Linked DNA regions of Azotobacter salinestris. The protein of the gene in region 2 interacts with the protein of the main gene of each other region in a pairwise test. Links are inferred from orthologs where the notes say so. Each region holds a gene or a part of one and is shown on either strand. Other genes may lie near its edges.

Region 1 (4,721 bases), 2.3 Mb from region 2 along the record:
GCCCTGGAGCGCGCCCGCCTGGTGCCGATCGACCGGGTGATCGACGAACTGGGCGAGGAGATCCGCGTGGAGGAGGTCCGCGAGGCGCTGGCCGGACAGATCGTCCTCGACATCCGCCATCCGGACACGGCCGAGGACGAGCCGCTCACGCTTCCCGGCATCGAGGTGCGGACGCTGCCCTTCTACGCGCTGAACAACCGTTTCAAGGAGCTGGACACCAACCGTCAATATCTCCTTTATTGCGACAAGGGTGTCATGAGCCGCCTGCATGCTCATCATCTTCTGAGCGAGGGGCATGCCAATGTGCGCGTTTATCGTCCGGCATAGGTTGCCGGGCCTGCTCGGTGGCAGTATCCGCCACCGCCCTCCCGACCGCTGACCGCCCGCAACGTCGCTGTCGGCCAGTTCGGCCCACTTTCCTTTTTTCAGCGCCCAGCCTTCAGCTGGACGCTTTCATAGAGACAGAACCGTGATCGAAAAACTGCGCAACATCGCCATCATCGCCCACGTCGACCATGGCAAGACCACCCTCGTCGACAAGCTGCTCAAGCTCTCCGGCACCCTGGACCGCAAGGAGGCCGAGAACGAGCGCGTGATGGACTCCAACGACCAGGAAAAGGAGCGCGGCATCACCATCCTGGCCAAGAACACCGCCATCCAGTGGAACGGCTACCACATCAACATCGTCGACACCCCCGGGCACGCCGACTTCGGCGGCGAGGTGGAGCGCGTGATGAGCATGGTCGACTCCGTGCTGCTGGTGGTCGATGCCCAGGACGGCCCCATGCCGCAGACCCGCTTCGTGACCCAGAAGGCGTTCAAGGCCGGCCTGCGTCCGATCGTGGTGGTCAACAAGATCGACCGTCCGGGCGCGCGTCCGGACTGGGTGATCGACCAGATCTTCGACTTGTTCGACAACCTCGGCGCCACTGACGAGCAGCTCGACTTCCCGATCGTTTACGCCAGTGCCCTGAACGGCATCGCCGGCATGGACCACGAGAAGATGGACGACAACATGGACGCCCTGTTCCAGGCCATCATCGACCACGTGCCGGCCCCGGTGGTGGACGTCGAGGGCCCGTTCCAGATGCAGATCTCCCAGCTGGACTACAACAGCTTCCTCGGCGTGATCGGCATCGGCCGCATCGCCCGTGGCACCGTCAAGTCCAACACCCCGGTGACCGCCATCGGCACCGACGGCAAGAAGCGCAACGGCCGCATCCTGAAGATCATGGGCCACCACGGCCTGCAGCGCGTCGAAGTGCCGGAAGCCCAGGCCGGCGACATCGTCTGCGTCAGCGGCATGGAGGAGCTGTACATCTCCGACACCCTGTGCGACCAGCAGAACGTCGAGGCCCTGCCGCCGCTGACCGTCGACCAGCCGACCGTGAGCATGACCTTCCAGGTCAACGATTCGCCGTTCGCCGGCAAGGAAGGCAAGTTCGTCACCAGCCGCAACATCAAGGATCGTCTGGAGAAGGAACTGCTGCACAACGTGGCGCTGCGCGTCGAGCAGGGCGATAGCCCGGAGAAGTTCAAGGTGTCCGGCCGCGGCGAGCTGCACCTCTCGGTGCTGATCGAGACCATGCGCCGCGAGGGCTTCGAGATGGCCGTGGGCCGCCCGGAAGTGGTGATCATCGAGAACGAGGCCGGCGAGAAGCAGGAGCCCTACGAGAGCGTCACCATCGACATCGAGGAGCAGCACCAGGGCCCGGTGATGGAGCAGATGGGCCTGCGCAAGGGCGACCTGACCAACATGATCCCGGACGGCAAGGGCCGTATTCGTCTCGAATACACCATCCCGGCGCGCGGCCTGATCGGCTTTCGCAACGCCTTCCTGACCATGACCTCGGGCACCGGCATCCTCACCAGCACCTTCAGCCACTACGGCCCGATCAAGGCTGGCGAAGTGGCCCACCGCCAGAACGGCGTGCTGGTCTCCATGGCCACCGGCACCGCGCTGACCTACTCGCTGGAAACCCTGCAGGATCGCGGCAAGCTGTTCCTGTCCCCGGGCGAGGAGGTCTACGAAGGCCAGCTGGCCGGCATCCACAGTCGCGACAACGACCTGGTGATCAACCCGACCAAGGCCAAGAAGCTCGACAACATGCGCGCTTCCGGCAAGGACGAGACCATCCAGCTGACCCCGGCGCTGAAGTTCACCCTCGAACAGGCGCTGGAGTTCATCGACGAGGACGAGCTGGTGGAAGTGACGCCGAAGTCGATCCGCCTGCGCAAGAAGCTGCTCAACGAGAACGACCGCAAGCGCTACGAGCGCAGCAAGGTCTGATCGGACCGCTGTCGCGTGACAGGGGCCCCGCCGGCATCGCCGGCGGGGCCTTTTGTTTTTGGGCGGCTCTGCGCGCCGCTGCCGGCATCCGTCACCGCACGCAATGGCGCGGGCCGACGAGAGCTGCGAAAAGGGACGTGGGGCTTGAGGAGTGGCGCCCGCGGGGGAGCGGTCTGTCGGGAGGAAACAAGAGGAGGGCTGTTCGGTTGCCGTGCGCCGAAGAAGGCTGGCGCACGGCAATTGTCGCTTCAGCTACGTGCCTCTGGGAGCCGTGGCTGGGGGAGGGGCCTTACTTGTAGTAGCCGACCACGCACACCTGATCATCGGCCTTGGTCACGAAGGTGACCTTCTCGACCGGCGTATCGCTGCCCGGCCGCGGCCACATGTAGGAGACTTCGCTGATCGTGCCTGGCTGGGCCTTGGCGTAGATTTCCTCGCCCAGGGCCTTGCCTTCCTTGTCCTTCAGCTCCTTCAGGCTTTTGCCGATCAGGGTGGGATGCGCGGTGAAGGTGCCGTCCGGGCCGCCGCAGTAGGGATAGAGGTCGCGATCCTTGAAGCCGTCTTCGCCCTTGGTGAACTTCTCCAGGGCTGAGGCCTTGTCGGCCTCGACCGCTGCCACGGCCTTTTCGAGCATGGCCTTGGCTTCGTCGGCGGTGCCGAACTCGCCGGCGTGGGCGGTCAGGTGGATACCCGCAGTGCACAGCATTACCAGCAGGGTCTTGCGCATGAATGTCTTACGCCTCTTGTTCTTGTTATTTCATGGTTTTTTGTAGGCCACCGGGCGGTGACCTCGCTCGATCCTAAGCCAGCCCGCCGAGGCCGATAAACTGCGACCATGGTCGTGCTTACCCTGCCTGCAGGGTTGTGCCATGGCGCGAAGCCATGCATGCCGAGAGTGGCCACTCCGATTGCAGCGCAGCCAATGCTCCTGCTGCGGAGCGATGGGCGGGGCGTGAAAGCCTCAGGGGGCCAGGACGCGGCACTCCGACTGCCTGGCCGTCGTGCCCAGATAGGCGCGCAGCCGCTCCTGCTCCTCGGCGTTCAGGAACAGGCCGAGCTTGCTGCGTCGCCAGAGGATGTCCTCTGCCTCCCGTGCCCATTCCTGCATGCACAGATAGTCCACTTCGCGGGCATGCAGGCTGGCGCCGAAGTGTTCGCCGAGATCGCCAGGGCCGTCGACGCCCTCCAGCAGGCGCCAGGCGCGGCTGCCGTAGCTGGTGGCCCAGCGCTGGGCGAGTTCCGGGGCGAGCCAGGCATGGTGCTCGCGCAATTGGATGGCCAGGGTGCGGCTGTCGCTCATCTGCTCGCCGCCCGGCAGCGGTTTCCCGGCGGTCCAGCACGGACCCATCTGCGGGAAGAAGGGTGCCAGCCGCTCCAGCGCCGCTTCGGACAGCCTGCGGTAGGTGGTGAGCTTGCCGCCGAACACCGACAGCAGCGGCGGCTCGCCCGGATTACTCGACAGCTCCAGGGTGTAGTCGCGGGTCACTGCCGAGGGATCGGCCGATTCGTCGTTGCACAGCGGCCGCACGCCGGAATAGCTGTGCAGGATGCAGTCCCGGCTCAGCTGGCGCTTGAAGTGGCGGTTGACCACCGCGAGCAGATAGTCGGTTTCCGCCTCGCTGATCCGTACCTGCGCCGGGTCGCCCTGGTACTCGCGGTCGGTGGTGCCGATCAGGGTGAAACGCTCCAGATAGGGAATGGCGAAGACGATGCGCCGGTCTTCGTTCTGCAGGATGTAGGCATGCTCGCCCTCGTACAGCCGCGGCACGATCAGGTGGCTGCCCTGGATCAGGCGGATGCCGTGGGGGGCCTTCTGCTGCAGGCCGATCTCGATGAAGCGCGCCACCCAGGGGCCGGCCGCGTTCACCAGCGCCCGGGCGCGGATCGAAAAGCGGCTGCCGTCGGCGCGCTCCAGTTGCAGGTGCCAGTGGTCCAGGTTGCGGCTGGCGGAGAGGCAACGGGTGCGGGTCTGCACCTGGGCGCCGTGCTCGCGGGCGGCCATGGCGTTGAGCACGACCAGGCGGGCGTCGTCGACCCAGCAGTCGGAATATTCGAAGCCGCGGCGGATCTCCGCCTTGAGCGGGCTGCGGGCGCCGAAGCGAAGGCTGCGCGAGCCCGGCAGCGTCTTGCGCGTGCCCAGGTGATCGTAGAGGAACAGACCGGCGCGGATCATCCAGGCCGGGCGCAGGTGCGGCCGGTGCGGCAGGACGAAGCGCAGCGGCCTGACGATGTGCGGGGCCTTGGCCAGCAGTACCTCGCGCTCGCCGAGCGCCTCGCGCACCAGACGGAACTCGTAGTGCTCGAGGTAGCGCAGGCCGCCGTGGATCAGCTTGCTGCTGGCGGAGGAGGTGTGCCGGGCGAGGTCGTCCTGCTCGCAGAGAAACACCGAAAGACCGCGGCCGGCCGCATCGGCGGCGATGCCTGCGCCGTT
Region 2 (6,213 bases):
CCTCGCCGTTGCAGCGAGGGGCTTGATCGATTTCTATCCAATGAGTTCTGGCCTGTGAACGACTGTTTTGTCATAAGAACGAAACTTTTCCGGCTGCCAGGAGATAAGAATTCATGAAAAATAGCTGCTGCCCGGTAAAACCCCTCTAATTTGGGGCCTTTTAAGCCGGACGGCACGAGCCCGCCGCTCGCGGGGTCGGTGTCGTGTTTCCGGAGCATGCGACGAAGGGTCACGCTGCGGCCTGTCATCATCAAAAGGCGTGCCAACGGGTACGCGCTAACTGCCTGAGGCACTGGAAGATTCCCATGTCGGATCGTTACGAACTCGTTCTCACCTGCCCGAAGAGCCTGGAAGGCCTGCTCGCCGAGGAGGCGGCCGGCCTGGGCCTGACCGAGGTCCGCGAGCAGGTCGCCGGGGTGCAGGGCCGGGGCGACCTGGAAACCGCCTACCGGCTGTGCCTCTGGTCGCGTCTGGCCAACCGCGTGTTGCTGGTGCTCGGGCGCTTTCCGGTGGGCAGCCCCGATGAGCTGTACCAGGGCGTGCAGGCGGTCGACTGGCAGGATCATCTGCTGCCGAGCGGCAGCCTTGCGGTGGAGTTCAGCGGCCACGGCTCGGGCATCGACAACAGCCATTTCGGCGCGCTCAAGGTCAAGGACGCCATCGTCGACCAACTGCGCCGGCACAGCGGCCAGCGCCCCTCGGTGGACAAGCTCAATCCGGACCTGCGCATCCACCTGCGCCTGGATCGGGGCGAGGCGGTGCTGTCCCTCGACCTCTCCGGGCACAGCCTGCACCAGCGCGGCTACCGTCTGCAGCAGGGCGCCGCGCCGCTCAAGGAGAACCTCGCCGCGGCCATCCTGATCCGCGCCGGCTGGCCGCGCATCGCTGCCGAGGGCGGGGCGCTGGCCGACCCCATGTGCGGGGTCGGCACCTTCCTGGTCGAGGCGGGGATGATAGCCGCCGACATCGCGCCCAACCTGCGTCGCGAGCAGTGGGGCTTCAGCAATTGGCTGGGGCATGTTCCGGCGCTGTGGAAGAAGCTGCATGCCGAGGCCGAGGCGCGCGCCGCCGCCGGCCTGTCCCGGCCGCCGCTGTGGATTCGTGGCTACGAGGCCGACCCGCGGCTGATCCAGCCCGCGCGCAACAACATCGAGCGCGCCGGGCTGGACGGCTGGGTACGGGTTTACCAGGGCGAGCTGGCCACCTTCGAGCCGCACCCGGACCGCGGCCAGACCGGCCTGGTGGTGTGCAACCCGCCTTACGGCGAGCGCCTGGGCGATCCGGCCAGCCTGCTCTATCTCTACCAGCATCTCGGCGAACGCCTGCGCAGCCGCTGCGAGGGCTGGGAGGCGGCGGTGTTCACCGGTGCGCCGGAGCTGGGCAAGCGCATGGGCATCCGCAGCCACAAGCAGTACGCCCTGTGGAACGGCGCGCTGCCCTGCAAGCTGCTGCTGTTCAGGGTCGTGCCGGAGCAGTTCGTCACCGGGCGCAACGAACCGGCGCAGAACGACGCACGGATGATCGGCGGCCAGTTGGTGGAGCGCCCGCCAGCGGTGCGCAGCGCGCCGGCGCGGCTCTCCGAGGGCGGGCAGATGTTCGCCAACCGCCTGCAGAAGAACCTCAAGACCCTGGGCAAGTGGGCGCGCCGCGAGGGCATCGAGTGCTACCGGCTGTACGACGCCGACATGCCGGAATACGCCCTGGCGGTGGATCTGTACCGCGACTGGGTGCACGTGCAGGAGTATGCGCCGCCGCGCTCGATCGATCCGGAGAAGGCCCAGGCGCGTCTGCTCGATGCCCTGGCGGCGATTCCCCAGGCGCTGGACATCGACCCGGCGCGGGTGGTGATCAAGCGCCGCGAACGCCAGGTCGGCAAGAGGCAGTACGAGCGGCAGGACCAGCAGGGGCGCTTCATGGAGGTCGGTGAGGGCGGCGTGAAGCTCCTGGTCAACCTCACCGACTACCTGGACACCGGACTGTTCCTCGACCACCGTCCGCTGCGCCTGCGCATCCAGCGCGAGGCTGCCGGCAAGCGTTTTCTCAACCTGTTCTGCTACACCGCGACGGCCACCGTGCACGCGGCCAGGGGCGGTGCGCGCAGCACCACCAGCGTCGACCTGTCGAAGACCTACCTGGACTGGGCGCGGCGCAACCTGGCGCTGAACGGCTTTTCCGAGCGGAACCGGCTGGAGCAGGCCGATGTGATGGAGTGGCTGGCCGCCGACCGCGGCGAGTACGAACTGATCTTCATCGACCCGCCGACCTTCTCCAACTCCAAGCGCATGGAGGGGGTGTTCGACGTGCAGCGCGATCACGTGCGCCTGCTCGATCTGGCCATGGCCCGCCTGGCCAGGGGCGGGGTGCTGTATTTCTCCAACAACTTCCGCAAGTTCCAGCTCGACCCCGCGCTCGAGCAGCGCTACGCAGTGGAGGAGATCAGCGCGCAGACCCTGGATGCGGATTTCGCCCGCAACCCGAAGATCCACCGGGCCTGGCGGCTGCAGGCCAGGCAGCCGGGCTGAGAGGAGAGGGCCGCTCCGGCGGGCGGCCCGTTCGGACGATCAGCGCTGGGCCGTGCTGGTCTGTTTCGGCTGGCGATACAGGTCGACCAGCACCTGGTCGAGGATCGACGAGGCGCCCCAGGGCCGCGAGTGGTTGAGGATGGCGACCACTGCCCAGGTGTTGCCATTCTGGTCGCGGCTGAAGCCGGCGATGGCGCGCACGGTGTTCAAGGTGCCGGTCTTGATGTGCGCCTCGCCGACCAGCGGGGTGCGGCGCAGGCGCTTGCGCATGGTGCCGTCCATCGCCACCAGCGGCATCGAGGCGATGAATTCGGCGGCATAGGGGCTGTGCCAGGCGGCCTTGAGCATCTCGGCCATTTCCCGGGCGCTGATCCGCTCGATCCGCGACAGGCCGGAGCCGTTCTCCATCACCAGATGCTGCGCGTCGATGCCCTTGCGCGCCATCCACTGACGCACCGCGCGGTATGCCGCCTGGGCGTCGTCGGCGTCGGCGTCGGCGCCGTTGCGGTACTGCCGGCCGATGCTGAGGAACAGCTGGCGGGCCATGGTGTTGTTGCTGAACTTGTTGACGTCGCGAATGATCTCGACCATGTCCGGCGAGAAGGCACGGACCAGCATGCGGGCCTGCCGGGGTACGCTGCCGAGGCGGTCCTGCCCCTGGATGCTGCCGCCCAGCTCCTGCCACATCGCGCGCACGGCGCCGGCGGCATAGGTCTGGTGATCGAGCGGGGCGATGTAGCTCTGCGCGCTGCAGCCGGCCGGCAGCTTGCCGGTAACCACCATGCTGTAGCCGCTCTGCTGCGGAATCAGGTTGTAGCGCACGTCCGGCCAGTCCGGGCAGGCGCCGGCCGGCAGCGCCTTGACCTGGTTGTCGATGGTCATGCCGGCGATCGGCGGCTCGACGCTGACCTGCACCTTGCCGGGCTCGGCGCGGGCGATGAAGCGCATGGCCTTGAGGTTGATCAGCAGGGAGTCGGGCTCGACCAGGAAAGGCTTGCTGCTGTCGCCGCCATCATCATTGAAGGTCGGCAGTTGCGGCTGCATGAAGTGGCTGCGGTCGAGCACCAGGTCGCCGCGCACCTCGCGCACTCCGTTGGCGCGCAGGTCGCGCATCAGCAGCCAGAGCCTTTCCATGTTCAGCTTGGGGTCGCCGCCGCCCTTCAGGTACAGGTTGCCGTCCAGCACGCCGTCGCGCACCGGGCCGTCGGCGTAGAACTCGGTGTGCCACTTGTGGGTCGGGCCGAGCAGCTCGAGGGCGGCATAGGTGGTCACCAGCTTCATCGTCGAAGCCGGGTTCAGCGGCACGTCGGCGTTGATATAGGTCGGAGTGCCGGGTCCGGTGAGCGGCAGCACCACCAGGGACAGGGCATCGCCGGGGAGCTTGTGGGCGCTCAGCGCCTGCTGGACATTCTTCGGCAGCGTGGTGTTGATCTGGGCCGCGCTCGCCGACAGTGCGAACGGCAGCAGCAGGCTGGCAATGGCAAGCCGGCGGAAAGTTGCAATCATCGAGGGTGCCCTCCGACTCAGGGCTGAACGAAGCGAAATGGGTGGAAAGTCCGGCTGCTTCCGGGAACGGATTCGCATTATGCCCGAAGCGGGGCGGCCGATGGCTGTTCGATGCACAGGACCGGCTGCCGTTCGGCTCAGCGCGGCAGGGCATCCGTGTCGGTGCGGGCGGCACGCCATGCGCGCACTCGACGGCCGGCATGCAGGCTCAGCGCCACCAGCAGGGCCAGGAGCGCGCCGGCCAGGCTGGCGACCAGGCGCTCCCGGCTCAGCTGCCAGTCCTGCGCCAGGCTTTCGGCCAGCAGCAGGATGCAGAAGGTCATCTGCAGCACGTAGAGGCTGTAGCGGCCGACCTGGAAGGCGCGGTTGAGCAGGACCAGCGGCAGCACCAGGGCGACCATCTGCGCCGGACTCTGCAGGTTGTGGCCGAGCAGCACCAGGAGGCCGCTGGCGAGCAGGACGCTCAGGGCGATCTTGAAGGCGCGCGTCAGCCGGCCCTTGAGGTCGATCTGCAGACTGGTGACCACCGCCAGGGTCAGCCAGTAGCCGCGCGGCTCTCCGGTCAGGTTGACGATCAGCCCGGCGAGACCGCAGACCAGGGTGCAGCCCAGGGCATAGAGCCGCCACTGCGGCTGCGGCAGGCGCGCCGCATGCTGGCCCAGCACCTTCAGCACGCTGGGCAGGCGTGGCATGTAGGGCCACAGGCGCAGGCCGTGCAGGCCGCGCAGGCTGAAGGCGAGCAGGGTCGCCCAGAGCCCGCCGAGGGTGAACAGGGTGGCCACGGCATAGGGATTGGGCATGCTGCCCAGGCGCTGCTGACCCTGCCCGAGGCAGAGACAGACCAGCATGCCGAGGGCCAGCTTGCCGGCCTCGCGGCCGAAACGCTGCAGCCAGGCGAGCAGCAGGCCGCCGGCGGCAAAGACCAGCAGGCTCTCGACCGGACCGGGGGCGGACCAGAAGCCCAGGCCCGCGCTGCAGGCGCCAAGCAGGGTCAGCAGGAGCATGCGCAGCATGCCGAAACGGTGCAGGGGGTCGGCCTGGGCAGCCAGGAAGGCGCCGATCGACGCCCAGAGAAAGCCGGAATGGCCACTGAACAGCCCGAGCAGCAGGGGCAGGGCGCAGCCGAGGGTGGCCACGATGGCCGCTCCCCACGAGGGCGCGGCCGTCCAGCGGTGGCGGGCAGGCAGAAAGCGGAGCATCGGCTGCGTTCCTTCTTCCACTACGATGCGGCCGGGGGGCTTCGTGCCCCCGTGCCGGGCGATCCGGGCCAGCGAGGTGCAGAGGCCTATGCGGGACCGGAAAGGCCGGTCATTTCCCGGGCCATTTCGGTGGCATAGCCGTCGGTCATGCCGGCAATGAAGTCGATCATGCGCAGGAAGGCATGGTACAGCGGCCACTGCGGGTCCGGGGCATTGTTGCCGAGCAGGTCGAGGATGCGCCGGTTCTTGAACGACGTCCGGCGTCCGCCATGCTGCTCCAGCGCCGCGCCGCAGAAGGCGTCGAGCAGGATCTCCAGAGTGGTGTAGGCGCCGATCTCGTGGAGGGTCTTGCGCTTGTCGTGGAAGATCTTCTCGCGGGCGATGCGCTTGGCCTGCAGCACGCAGTCCTTGGCCGGTCCGTGCATGTGCTCGACCAGGTCTCCCGTCAGGCTGCCCTCGAGCAGGGCCTTCTGCTGTTCGACGAAGGCCCGGGCCGCCGCGTTGCTCAGGTGTTCGATGGCCTTGCCGCGCAGGATCGCCAGCTTGCGCCGTCGCGAGTCGCGCGGGCCGAGCTGGCGGTAGGACTCCGGCAGGTCGTCGCCGACCAGGCCGAGCAGCAGGGCCTCGACCTCGGGATAGTCCAGCAGCTCCATTTCCAGGCCGTCTTCCAGGTCGATCAGCGCATAGCAGATGTCGTCCGCCGCCTCCATCAGGTAGACCAGCGGATGGCGCGCCCAGCGCTGCTCGTCCTGCCGGGGCAGGCCGAGCTTGTCGGCGATCTGCTCGAGCAGCGGCAGCTCGCTCTGGTAGCAGCCGAACTTGTGCTTCTTGTAGCCCAGGGCCGGCGCATGGCAAGACGCCCAGGGATATTTGAGATAGGCGCCGAGGGTGGCGTAGGTGAGGCGGGTGCCGCCGTCGAACTGGTGGTATTCCAGCTGGGTGAGCACGCGAAAGCCCTGGGCGTTGCCCTCGAAGTGCAGGAAGTC

The links.
Region 1: the proteins of rlmKL (region 2) and typA interact in binary tests that used the Escherichia coli proteins (3 or more experiments, as listed by UniProt). The link is inferred for Azotobacter salinestris from one-to-one orthologs.

Annotation. Positions count from the first base shown.
Region 1 is NZ_CP045302.1:2,053,748-2,058,468, reverse strand. The notes cover bases 1-2,879. They hold typA (translational GTPase TypA), read left to right. Parts: upstream 1-469; coding sequence 470-2,290; downstream 2,291-2,879. Other genes in these bases: GCU53_RS09645 (cache domain-containing protein), read right to left, coding at 2,580-2,879; thiI (tRNA uracil 4-sulfurtransferase ThiI), read left to right, coding at 1-327. Outside these bases: more of GCU53_RS09645, read right to left, coding at 2,880-3,017; glpD (glycerol-3-phosphate dehydrogenase), read right to left, coding at 3,252-4,721. UniProt on the Escherichia coli protein: A 50S ribosomal subunit assembly protein with GTPase and nucleotide-independent chaperone activity, required for 50S subunit assembly at low temperatures, may also play a role in translation.
Region 2 is NZ_CP045302.1:4,381,390-4,387,602, forward strand. The notes cover bases 1-2,913. They hold rlmKL (bifunctional 23S rRNA (guanine(2069)-N(7))-methyltransferase RlmK/23S rRNA (guanine(2445)-N(2))-methyltransferase RlmL), read left to right. Parts: upstream 1-305; coding sequence 306-2,522; downstream 2,523-2,913. Other genes in these bases: dacB (D-alanyl-D-alanine carboxypeptidase/D-alanyl-D-alanine endopeptidase), read right to left, coding at 2,562-2,913. Outside these bases: more of dacB, read right to left, coding at 2,914-4,028; GCU53_RS20595 (FUSC family protein), read right to left, coding at 4,166-5,227; GCU53_RS20600 (deoxyguanosinetriphosphate triphosphohydrolase), read right to left, coding at 5,314-6,213. UniProt on the Escherichia coli protein: Specifically methylates the guanine in position 2445 (m2G2445) and the guanine in position 2069 (m7G2069) of 23S rRNA. Methylation occurs before assembly of 23S rRNA into 50S subunits.